Thermogemmatispora onikobensis: one gene and its partner. The protein of the gene in region 1 interacts with the protein of each later gene in a pairwise test. Links are inferred from orthologs where the notes say so. Each region holds a gene or a part of one and is shown in the gene's direction. Other genes may lie near its edges.

Region 1 (6,278 bases):
TTGCCTCGACAGCGCTCCAGTCTCCTCCCTGCGGTCACGGACACGACATTGAACCATGCGGGTCGAAGAGCGCGCCAAATCAGCCCTTCGCGGCAGACCTGGCAGATGCGCCCCAAAGCAGGCAGTCTGCCAGGCTGCTCCTCACCCTGGCCGGCCCGACTCAACGGCCACCAGGCCCGCCAGATCAACGATGTTCCCGCTTCTCTCCCCCCGTTGCTGTCATGTGATACGATAGGAAAGCCTGTTCTGTCGCTCCCTGTCCTTCTGCAGAGCTGGCGGAACAGCAGAGCAGACCGGACAGCAGGGCTTGAGCAATCCCACAGAATCAACGGAGTAGACGGGTAAGCATTTATCCGCTCAGTATCAGCTTTACAACGGACCCGCTCGCTCCTGACTGAGAGCATCTCTCTCTGACCCAGAGTGCCCAGTGCCAAGCAGACAGGCAGGCAGGTCAGACTCTTCCTTTCCTGGCCCTTCTCAAAAGAACAAGACAAGTGGGGAGGCATTTCAATCAGTGAGATTCTTTTTCGGGGAGGCAACCTGATGGCCGATCAGATTGAGCAGCAGAATGGGCCGACCGGCGTCGAGCCGAGCCAGGAGGCAAGTAGCAGAGCACACGAGAGTGAGAAACTAGCCGCGCGCGTGGCAGAGTTGCGCCGTCGCATAGAAGAGGCTAACTATCAGTATTACGTTCTCGACAACCCCACACTGACCGACGCAGAATACGATCAATTAATGCAGGAGCTGCGACGCATCGAGGAGGAGCATCCCGAGCTGCAGACGCCCGACTCGCCGACTCAGCGTGTTGGAGCGGCGCCGCTCCCTGAAGTGCGGCAGCACCGTCATCCCGTTCCTATGCTGAGTCTGGCCAACGCCCGCAGCGAAGAAGAGCTACTGGCCTGGCACCGGCGTGCGCAGAACATCTTGCCTCATGCCACCTTTGAGTATGTTTGCGAGCTGAAAATCGACGGGCTGGCTATGGCACTGACCTACGAACAAGGACGACTGACCGTGGGAGCCACGCGGGGTGACGGCCTCGTCGGCGAGGACTGGACCCCCAACGTGCGCACCATTCGCAGCATTCCTCAGCGTTTGCGTGACACCAACCCACCGCCGCGGGTCGAGGTACGTGGCGAGATCTACATGACTATTGAAAGCTTTGAAAAGCTCAACGCCTCACTTACCCGCGAGAAACTCTTTGCCAACCCGCGCAACGCTGCCGCTGGTTCGCTCCGTCAGAAAGATCCGCGCATCACCGCCGAGCGCAACCTCGACTTCTTCGGCTACCAGATTGGCTATATCGAGGGTCGTAACCTGAGCACGCACTGGGAGGCCCTGCAGCTGATCACCGAATGGGGCTTCCCGGTTAACCCCCACAATCGGCGGGCGCGGGACCTCGACGAGGTGCTGCAGTATTGCCGTGAATGGGAGCAGAAGCGTTTTGAGCTGCCCTACGAAATTGATGGAGTTGTCATTAAGATCAATGATCTCGCCCAACAGCAGGAGCTGGGTTATGTTGGACGAGAGCCGCGCTGGGCCATCGCCTTCAAATATCCTCCCATCCAGGTCGCCACACGCCTGCTAGATATCCGTATCAACATCGGGCGCACCGGCTCGGTCAATCCCTGGGCCGTGCTGGAGCCGATCAACATCCGTGGTGTGACGGTCTCGCGAGCCACACTGCACAACGAACAAGACATTCTGCGCAAAGACCTGCGCATCGGCGACTGGGTTATTGTGCAGCGCGCTGGCGAGGTCATCCCCCAGGTAGTCAAGCCCATCGTCGAGCGGCGCACCGGCGAAGAACGCCCCTACACCCCGATCGAACGCTGCCCTGTCTGTGAGACGCCCATCATGCGTCTGCCGGACGAGGCCATTGCCTATTGCCCGAACACGGACTGTCCGGCACGCCTACTGGAGAGCGTCATCCATTTCGCCTCGAAGGGGGCAATGGACCTGGAGACAATCGGCGAGAAGCAGTGTGAGCAATTGGTCAAAGCAGGCTATATTCAAACGGTCGCAGACTTCTACGACCTGACGCGCGAGCAGCTGCTCAAGCTGGAAGGCGTCAAGGAGAAGAGCGCCGACAACATGCTTAAGGCCATCGAGGCCAGTAAGAAGCGTCCTTTCTGGCGCTTGCTCTTTGGTCTCAACATCCGCTATATCGGCGAAAAAACGGCCCAACTCATCGCCGAGCACTTCGGTTCTATGGACCGCCTGCTGACAGCCAGCGAAGAAGAGATTATGGCAATCCCCGGCGTAGGACCGAAGAGCGCTCACAGCCTCTATACCTGGCTCCAGCAGGAGAAGAATCGCCAGCTTATAGAACGCCTACGCCAGGCCGGCGTCAACATGGCCAGCGAAGAACGTCCTGGCGGACCGCTGGCTGGCCAGTCCTTCCTCTTCACTGGCAAACTAAGCCATTTGACCCGTCCACAGGCCGAGGAGGCTGTGCGCCAGCTCGGCGGGACCGTCGCCAGCGGCGTCACACGTTCGTTGACCCATCTGGTTGTGGGCGAAGATCCCGGTTCCAAGCTAGAGAAGGCCCAGCGCGCCGGCGCGCAGATTCACGACGAACAATGGTTCCTAGACCTGCTACGCCAGCATGGCCTTCAGGTCTAGCCTGGCAAGGCTGGAACTCAGGAGCGGGGGGGGCCGGCCTGACGAGAAGGCAGATCAGCGGGCCGCTCCCGCCAGGCCAGAGCAGTGCAGTGGGAGCGGCTCGGAATGCGACCGCCTCGCGAGCCACTCCCGCTTTTCTTCTCCTCCAGCTCTGCCACTCCACTGCCAGGCACCTGCTGGAGCCTGGACTTAGACGTAGTGCATCTCCAGATAGCGAGCGCGCAGCTGATGCACGGCCTCACGCACCTGCTTACCGCGGATCGCATCGTGAATCAGCTGGGCTAGCTCTCCCATCGCTCGCTCATCCATGCCAAAACGTGTCATCTCCTGCACGCCAATGCGCAGGCCCGAAGGATTGCGTGGGTCAGCATCACCAGGCAGCATATTATAGTTCACGATGAGATCGTTGGCCTCCAAACGCCTGGCTACCTCAACACCACCCCCCCAGGCAGCAACATTGACCGCAATCATGTGGCTGCGCGTGTAGCCAAACTCGCGCGCCTCCACCGGCGTGCCCAGCTCATCAAGGGCCTGGCCCAGAGCCTGCGCGTTGCGCACAATCTGGGCCGCATATTCGCGCCCGTAGCGTTTCATCTCGCGGGTCGCCACGAGCAGGGCCGGTAGTGAGAAGAGATGATGGTTGCTTGAAGAGCCAGGGAAGACCCCGCGATCCGCAGGCGGCCAGTACTTCTTTGCCGTCTCCTCGTCCATGTTTCCCAGAATCACCCCGCGCTGCGGTCCAGGAAAGGTCTTGTGCGTGCTGCCGGTCATCCAGGTGGCCCCTTCCTGCAGCGGCGATTGGAACTGGCCCCCAGCGATCAGGCCGAGGACATGAGCGCCATCGTAGAGAACCGGAATATCCCTGGTCTTGCAAAAGGCCGCTACCTCCGCCACCGGCTCGGGGAAGAGGAAGAGGCTCTTGCCCATGACGACGATCTGTGGCTTCACGCGGTCAATCAACTCGAGCGTCTTCTGAGCATCGACATGATAGCGATCCTCAGTAAGGGGGAGATAGTGGAGATTGATAGCTTGAGACCCACCCACCTTCAGCGATTGCCCGCGCGCCTGAATACGCCGCCCGAAGACCCCCACGGCACCGTGGCTGATATGGCCCCCGGCATCGGTCGAATTCACCACAATCGTATCGCCGCCGCGCAGGAAACCGAGCGCGATTGCTGTATTGGCCGCATTGCCACTGATGGGACGGACATCCGCCTGCTTGGCCCCAAAAAGATCACATATCTCATCCCGCGCCATGCGCTCTATCTCGTCGATATAGCGCGTTCCCTGATAGTAGCGATTGATGCGCTCGCCCTCATTAGGATGGCCTTCGGCATAGCGTCCCATGAAATCAGAATTCTGCACACGGCGCACCGCAGAGCTGGGGGTATTCTCACTGGCGATCAGATTGATGCACTCCCTCTGGCGCCAGTGCTCTTGCTTGGCAAGAATAGCCTCAATGTCACTGATATCAACCGTCATCAGTATTCCTCCTCCCGCACAGGCAGTTTAGCGTCTGGCAGCCGGCCTATCGGGCAGCCGTTTCGTCTGGCTGATCGAGTGACCGACGAAGAGCAGACCCGCCGAGCGATCAAGCAAGCATCAAAAGAAATAGGGCTCGCGCCATAGAAAGAGCGCCGTGGCTCGGCTCCTTGGGTTTGGTCTGCCGGGGCCGTGGTGATCAGAGGTTGACCGAAGCCAAACCACCAGCCCCCTCCCTGTCATCCGGCTCGTTTGAGTGTGGCAGACCTTCCCCTGCAGGGAGCGAGCCAGCAAGCGAGCAAGGGCAACTGTGAGTGACTGGCAGACCGACCTGAGCTGATCATGCGCAACGCTGGCGGGTTTAGTGTAGCATGGCCTCCGGCGTCTGTAAATGGCTGCAGCCTCTCTCTGGCCAGGCTGCACGGTGCTCGCCCGGTCATTCAGATGCAGCCCTGAGCGCGCATTGCGACAATAAGCTGAACAAAAGATGAGAGAAAGTGAACCCCGATCGTCTTCAAACAGCATTGAACAAAGATGGCGATCCTGTTATACTACCACCATAGAAAGGAGAAGCGTCGCGTCTGCGCTTGCAAAAGAACGTAATACGCATGGAAAGGAGGGGCGGCATTCTGCACCTCGCAGCCAGGAGCGATCCTGGTAGGGGTTCTGCCGCAACGTTTTCATGAAGGTCTACACGGCAGAACAGATTCGCAATGTAGCGCTGATCTCGCATGTAGGAGCGGGCAAGACGTCGCTGGTGGATGCCGCGCTCTATGACAGCGGAGCCGTGACCAGGCAGGGGAAAGTGGATGAGCGGACGTCGGCGGTCGATTCGGACCCGGAGGAGTTGAAGCGAGGCATGTCCCTCCACGCCAAGCCGGTACCGGTGGAATGGCGAGGCCAGAAGCTGAATCTGATCGACACGCCGGGTTATCCCGACTTCGTCGGTGAAGTGAAAGCAGCGCTGCGCGTGGCTGATGCAGCCTTAATCGTAACGACAGCGGAGAAAGGGGTCGAAGTGGGCACCGAACTTACCTGGCAGTACGCCGATGAGCGCCGGCTGCCACGCATGGTCCTGGTCAACAAGCTGGACCGCGAGAACACCTCGTTCGAGCAGACGCTGGAGGCCCTACGGGCACGCTTCGGTCTTAAGGTGGTTCCTCTGCAGATCCCCATCGGAAGCCAATCGAACTTCAAAGGAGTGGTCGACCTCGTCTCCCGTCGCGGCTTCACGTTCGAGGGCGGTAACAAGGTTCAGGAGGTTACTATTCCCCCCGACCTGCAGGATCAGGTCACCGCTTTCCGTGAGCAGCTGATCGAATCAGCGGTCGAGAACGATGAAGCTCTGATGGATAAGTTTCTCGAAGGTGAGGAGCTGAGCGAGGAGGAGCTGCGTACGCTGGTGCGCCAGGGAACGGTAAGCGGTGAGTTGGTGCCCGTGGTGTGCGCGTCCGCGCTAAGGAATATTGGGGTGCAGACCGCACTTGATGCGCTTCTCGACTATCTGCCGAGCGCCGCCGAGGCCCTACCGGAAGAAGTTCGGGCCCTGGGTGAGACGCCGGCTCTCTTTATCTTTAAGACCGCTGCCGCTCAGGTCGGCACGATCTCGCTCTTCCGCGTCTATAGCGGCACGCTGAAGGCCGACAGCCATGTCTTCAATGTGCAAACGCATGCCGAGGAGCGCATCGGCCAGTTGATCATTCCTCGCGGCAAGGCTCAGGAGAGTACGACGGAGATCGCCGCTGGCGACATTGGAGGAGTGGCCAAGCTCACCAATACCCATACGGGCGATACGCTTGTGGGAAGCAAAGAGATCACCACTGCCCTGGAGCCGATCCAATTCCCCGAGCCGTGCTTTACGGTGGCGGTCTTCCCTAAGAGCAAGGCCGATCTCGATAAGATGAGTAATGCCCTGACGCGCCTGGTCGAGGAGGATCATACGCTGCGGGTAACCCGCGATCCAGAGACGGGCGAAACCCGGATCTCGGGCATGGGCGAGACCCATATCCAGGTCGCCGTCGATATGATTAAGCGTCGCTTCGGTATCGACCTGGAGGTGCGCGATATCCATATCGCTTACCGCGAGACGATTCGCCGTAAGGCACGTGCTAATGGACGCCACAAGCGCCAGACCGGTGGTCATGGCCAGTTTGGCGATGTCTGGCTGGAGATTG
Region 2 (6,538 bases), on another replicon or contig:
ACGAGGACGTCTATCACTACGCTGTGCCCCTCCTACAGGCCCACGGCTTCAGCGGCATGTTCTATATCATCACCGGGGCCGTGGGCGCCGCGGGCTATATGAGCTGGAACGAGATCCGTAGTCTGCTCGCCCAGGGCATGCAGGTCGGCTCACATACCGTGCACCATACAAGCCTGGGCTGGATCATCATCGGCGACCCCCAGCTCACTCAGCAGGAGCTGCAGGCCTCACAGGCTGCCCTGCAGCAGCACCTCGGCATCCCTATCCAACAGTTCTGCTACCCCAGCGGCGAGCCATTCCGCCACGGTACCCCCCTCGAACAGACACGCATCTCCACCATGCTGGCCGCCGACGGCTATGTCGGCGCTACAACCGACCCCGGCCCCACCGGCTGGCTCCAGCAAAGCACCCAGCCTTTCGCTCTCTTGCGCATCCGCGTCGACGGACGTGAAAACCTGGCGGAATTTATCGCCAGCCTGCCGCCATCTCCATAAAACGGAACGGGTGAATTGCAAGATCTCCTCGAAAAGGGTCTTTACAATTCACCCTTCAATGTGCTATCATTCTAGCTGCCAACACAAAGGCTTGGGGATGTAGCTCAGCCGGTAGAGCGCGACAATCGCACTGTCGAGGTCAGGGGTTCGAGTCCCCTCATCTCCACCCGCTGCCTGCTCAGCAGTAGAGCACAGCTCAACGGCAGCAAGGACTAAAGGGCCTTCCCCCCTTGCAAACCGCAAAGCTTTGTGCTATAGTAAAAGGGCAGCGGAAAGAGAACAGCTCTGGCGATGAGCAGGAGTAGTAGGTCGCCAGACCCGTCCAGAGAGTAGCCGGCTGGTGCAAGGCTACACGGGAAAACGACCGAACTCGCCTGTGAGCAACAGGTGCGAACGCCTCGGGAGTCAGTAGCACCTGTCGGTATGCCCGTTATAGCAGTGAATGAGTGCCAGTCACCCGGCCCTGCGGAGTGAAGAATAGCTCGCTTGTTCGGCGCTCTGAAGCGTCGCCTCTATTCTTGCTTGGGCCTGTAGCACAGCTGGTAGCGCGCCTCTATGGCATGGAGGAGGTCAGGGGTTCGAGTCCCCTCAGGTCCACCTTTCTTCAACTCCGCAGTAAGCTGCTGATGGTGATTGGAAACAGGGTGGTACCACGGAAAAACCTTTCGTCCCGAGGGGATGAAAGGTTTTTTTATTGCTACGCTCGCTCCCTACTCCGTCGCTTATTTCCTGGCCTGTCGCTGTCGCCTTCCTGGCTCGGCGCCGTTCGCCCTGCGCCTGGTCTGCGCCGCAGCCTGCTTTGTCTTTCGGCGGCTGCCGCTCCACCTGGACTACCGCCGCTATCAAAGCAGGGCCACCACTACGAGCCAGCCAGCCAGCCAGACCAGGAGAAGCAGCAGAATAAGCGCCACCGCTCTCGCGCGGGCGCCGCGGGCTGGCTTCGCAAGCCTATGTACGACGCCAGTTCGCTTTGCCTCTGCTTTCCTGCTGTTGGCCGCAGTGCCTGATCAGGTCCGACCGATTATCAGGGGAGGGACACCTGCAATGATCACGCGCACAAAATATGATCCAAAGGTAATTGAACCAAAATGGCAGACTCGCTGGGAGGAGGAGCAGATCTATCACGCGCCGGACGATTCGCCTAAGCCCAAGTTCTATCATTTGGTGATGTTCCCCTACCCCTCCGGCGATCTGCACATGGGCCACTGGTACAACTATTCTCCTTTCGATGCCTATGGCCGCTTTATGCGCCGCCTGGGCTACAATGTTATGCAGCCCATCGGCTTCGACGCCTTCGGCCTGCCCGCCGAAAACGCCGCCATCAAACGCGGCATCCAGGCCCACGATTGGACAATGGCCAACATCGAACGCATGCGCCAACAGCTGCGCATGATGGGCGCTCAGTGGGACTGGCAGCGCGAGGTCGTGACCTGTCAGCCCGAGTATTATAAATGGACACAGTGGCTCTTCCTGCAGTTCTATAAGCACGGCCTGGCCTATCGCACTCGCGCCCCCGCAAACTGGTGCCCCGGCTGCAATACTACCCTGGCCAATGAGCAGGTGCTGCCTAACGGCACGTGCGAACGCTGCGGCAGTACGGTGATCCGCAAGGAGATCGAGCAGTGGCTGCTGCGCATCACTCAATACGCCGAGGAGCTGCTGCGCTTCGATGGCATCGAATGGCCCGAGAAGACTATCACGATGCAGCGTAACTGGATCGGACGCAGCGAGGGGGCAGAGATCCGTTTCTTTACCGAGATCGCCGGTGAGCGCGTCGAGATCCCCGTCTTTACCACGCGCCCCGATACGATCTACGGTGTGACCTTCTTCGTACTGGCCCCGGAGCATCCACTGGTCGAGCGCCTGACAACTCCTGAACAGCGCGCCGCGGTCGAGGCCTACGTCGAGCGTACCCGCCGCATGACTGAGATCGAGCGCATGAATACCGAGAAGGAGAAGACGGGCGTCTTCACCGGCGGCTTTGTCACCAATCCTGTCAGCGGCGACCGCGTGCCGGTCTGGATCGCCGATTATGTGCTGCTGAGCTATGGCTCGGGCGCGGTGATGGGCGTGCCTGCCCACGATCAGCGCGATTTCGAGTTCGCCCGCACGTTTGGCCTGCCCATCCGTCAGGTGATCCTGCCCCCAGGCGAGGAGGAAAGCGATCCGGCAACCTGGAGCGAGGCCAAGGCGGCCTACGGAACCATGATCAACTCCGGCCCCTTTACAGGAACGCCCGCCGACCAGGCCATCCGCCGCGTGATTAGCTACCTGGAGGAACAGGGCATCGGACAGTCGAAGGTGACTTACCGTCTGCGCGACTGGCTGATCAGCCGCCAGCGCTACTGGGGCGCCCCGATCCCCATCATCTATTGTCCCAAGGATGGCACGGTTCCCGTTCCCGAGGACCAGCTGCCCGTCTATCTGCCCGAGCATGTCCAGTTCAAGCCGACGGGCGAGTCCCCTCTGCGCTACGAACCGGCCTTCTTGAATACAACCTGCCCCCAGTGCGGCGGCCCGGCTACGCGCGAGGTCGATACGATGGACACCTTCATTTGCTCGTCCTGGTACTTCCTGCGCTACGCCGATCCGCATAACGACACACAGGCCTGGAGCGAGGAGGCCATCCGCCGCTGGCTGCCGGTCGACCAGTATGTGGGCGGCGCCGAGCACGCTACCATGCACCTGCTGTACGCGCGCTTCTTCGTCAAGGCCCTGCGCGATATGGGCTATCTGCATTTCGATGAGCCGTTCCTGCGCCTGTATCACCAGGGCATGGTCCTGGGCTCCGACGGCCAAAAGATGTCAAAGTCGCGCGGCAACGTCGAGGCCCCCGATAAGTATGTCGAGAAGTACGGCGCCGATACGGTGCGCTGCTACATGATGTTCATCGGCCCCTTCGACCAGGGCGGTAGCTTCAAAGCAGAGAACCTGGAAGGCGTCTGGCGCTTCCTGAACCGCTTCTGGAACCTGGTGACGGAAAGCTGGGTCAGCGGCACAGTCAGCGAGGAGGAGAACGAGGCAAGCCGCGCCATCGAGCGCCTGCGCCATAAGACGATTAAGCGGGTCACCGAGGACCTGCATCACTTCCGCTTCAATACAGCCCTGGCCGCTTTGATGGAGATGAACAATGCCCTGATCAAACAACAGCACGAGCCGGTCGCTCGCACCGCCACCTATCGCCAGGCCCTGGAGACCATGATGCACCTGCTGGCTCCGATGGCCCCTCATATCACCGAGGAGCTGTGGGAAATGACCGGCCACCAGGGCAGCATCCATCTGAGCGACTGGCCACAGTATGATGAGGCCCTGACACGCGATGAAACTTTCACGCTGGTGGTCCAGGTCAATGGGCGCGTGCGCGAACGCCTGGAGGTGCCGGTCGAGACATCCGAGGAGGAGATCCGTCAGCTGGTGCTGCGCAATCCGCGCGTGGCCGCCTCTATCGGCGATACCCCCGTGGAGAAGTTCATCTACGTGCCAGGCCGCATCGCAAATGTGGTTACACGCCAGGCTTCGAAGCCAGAGCAGGCCCAGCCAGCAGAGTAAGCCAGTAGCAGGGCTGGAGGCTGGTGCCTTGATCTTCTCTCACAGCGGCTAAAGGCAACCAATCAGCCAGTCTATGGCCGTGATGCCAGCTTGCGCATCACGGCCATCTTTTTGGGAGGTCTCTTTTTGGCCTTTCCCTGAGTTTCTCCAGCACGTTGCTCCCTGATCGGACAGACCGTAGAGGACCTCAGAGCACTCGAGAGGCCCACAGAGGCACCGCGCAACATCGACCGCTGGCCAAAAGCACAGCCATTGTCATGGGGGAAGAAATATGCTAAACTAGTATGGCCGCTGTGACAAAACGCCCTGGAGCCATCTGGGCTGATATATCTGCTTTCACCAACGCACCTCAACAATATCGCTTTGGCGATACATAGAGTTTGGTTGCACCGACCAGGGCTACGAAAGTGGTACATTAATTCAGGAAAGGAAGCGTTTCTGAATCGATGGCACCCCCTCCGGTTGGAAAGCACATCTTGTCGGAACTGTATTCGTGCGACAAGAACCTGATGGCTCAGCTGGATAGCGAGAAGCTGCGTGCAGCCGTCTCTAGGATGACGAAAGAGCACAATCTCACGCAACTGGGAGCTTTTTGTCATCAGTTCGATGGGGGCGGTATCACCTGCCTGATCGCCCTGGCTGAGTCTCATATTGCTATCCATACCTGGCCAGAATTGGGCTACGCGACGCTGGAGGTCTACATCTGCAACTACCAGCGGGATAATTCCGACGCCGCTGAACGCATCCACGCCGCGCTCGTCTCTTTCTTCGAGCCAGGGAAAGTCGAAACTCGCCGGCTCGCCCGCTAATTCCGCCCTCCGCTCATCCACCAAACCTGTCCGCCTGCCCGCTATCCACCTGCCTGTCCGCAGGGACGGGTCGCCGCGAAGGTGCGAGAGAGGAAAGGAGGAGGAAGGGAAGGGAACAAGAGGAGGAAGGAGAGCATCCCTGTGGGTGGGGTCGGCTCCTCGGCGCAGAAAACGCTCACGGCCATGCCCCGCGCCGAAGCCAAGCGGGGCATGGCTCAGGTGGGCGTTTTTTCTATTCCACTACAAGGACACGGTCGTCCCGGATGATCATGCCCACGTTCGGGTCTTCGATGGCATCCCGTACGTACTTGGGCAGAGCAAACATGTGCTGGTGCGACTCAACATCGTAAAATCTGAGATTGGTGCAACCCCTCTCCCGCAGCGTGGCCGCGATAACCTCCGGCGTAAAGCGCGCCGCGATGTCCGCGTCACTGGCTACAGCAAAGCCCCAGGGGAGACCAAAGAAAGTGACCATCGCCTGATAGGAAAACACCGATTTGAAGCACTGCTTCAGGGTCTTGATGATCGAGGCATGCGCCTCACAGACTCCAATGTCGGTCGCTTCAGCCTGCATGCCAAAAGTCCCCCCCGGATTGAGTCGCGACTTGGCCAGCTGGAAAAATTCAGTGGTGAAGAGCAGGGCCGCCGGCCCCCCCTCCAGTGGGTCTGTGGCGTCAACAATGACACTGTCAAAGGTCTCGTTGGTCTTCTCTAGATAGCCCCGCGCATCCGTATGCACTAGCTCAACTCGCGGATCGTCAAAGGCTCCCTGGTGCCACTCCCCCAAATGCTCCCTGGCCAGCGCCACCAGCGTGTCGTCAATGTCTACCATCACTACCCGCTCAACGGTGTTGTGCCTCAGTACTTCACGAAGCGAGGCTCCCTCTCCCCCTCCAACAATGAAAACCTTCTTGGGCTGCCGATGTGCAATGAGGACTGGATGAATGAGCGCTTCGTGATAGATGTGCTCGTCTAGGGCCGAGGACTGCGGAATGCCATCCAGAAAAAGCGCCCTCCCAAAACCGATGGTGTCCAGAATCAGGATCTCCTGATACGGCGACCGGGTGGCAACAACCGTCTTGAGCACACGGTACATGTTGGCCCGCGTGCCCCCGCGAAAATCTATCAGCCAGTTCTGTGCCTGCATCTGCTTCATCAAATGCATAATTCACCCCTCAACTTCCTAAGATATTGTGAGATAAAAAGTATAGAGGAGAGGATCGGATAAAAGAAGTGAAGTGCGGCTTGAAGCCACTCCTCGCTCCCAAGCTGTTCCAGTCCCGGCAACTATTATAGCATATCCACACCCCTCTGCCTCTGCTATTCCACACTTCCTGCCAGTGCCTCGCCCGCTTCCCCACTCTCTCACTGGCCCAGCAAGTACCCAGTAAGCAGGCCCAGGCCAGACCAGATGGGATGTCAGGGCCTTTCCTCTCCTCACCAGGCTCGCTGCTCGCACCACCACCAGAGATGGAACCTGTGCGGGGCCTCAATCGTAATAAGAGCGAGAACCGCCAGAGGTCGCCCAGTGCGCCGCTTGGGCGCTCCCGGGCTAATGGGTAGAGAGCCGCACCTGCTATTTCCGCTTTCCCTTGCTGCGGAGGAAATGCCAAAGTGAGGGATGGAAAGCGTTACTATAAAATGAGAGGACTTGTGCAGATGCCCAGGTCTCGCCTTATTTGAAAC

The links.
Region 2: the proteins of ligA (region 1) and leuS interact in binary tests that used the Escherichia coli proteins (3 or more experiments, as listed by UniProt). The link is inferred for Thermogemmatispora onikobensis from one-to-one orthologs.

Annotation. Positions count from the first base shown.
Region 1 is NZ_BDGT01000082.1:35-6,312, forward strand. Bases 195-3,082 are described here. They hold ligA (NAD-dependent DNA ligase LigA), read left to right. Parts: upstream 195-543; coding sequence 544-2,622; downstream 2,623-3,082. Other genes in these bases: glyA (serine hydroxymethyltransferase), read right to left, coding at 2,812-3,082. In the rest of the region: more of glyA, read right to left, coding at 3,083-4,104; fusA (elongation factor G), read left to right, coding at 4,787-6,278. UniProt on the Escherichia coli protein: DNA ligase that catalyzes the formation of phosphodiester linkages between 5'-phosphoryl and 3'-hydroxyl groups in double-stranded DNA using NAD as a coenzyme and as the energy source for the reaction.
Region 2 is NZ_BDGT01000025.1:72,127-78,664, reverse strand. What follows is about bases 1,143-4,290. They hold leuS (leucine--tRNA ligase), read left to right. Parts: upstream 1,143-1,538; coding sequence 1,539-4,043; downstream 4,044-4,290. In the rest of the region: BGC09_RS12435 (polysaccharide deacetylase family protein), read left to right, coding at 1-494; speD (adenosylmethionine decarboxylase), read left to right, coding at 4,490-4,852; speE (polyamine aminopropyltransferase), read right to left, coding at 5,085-6,017.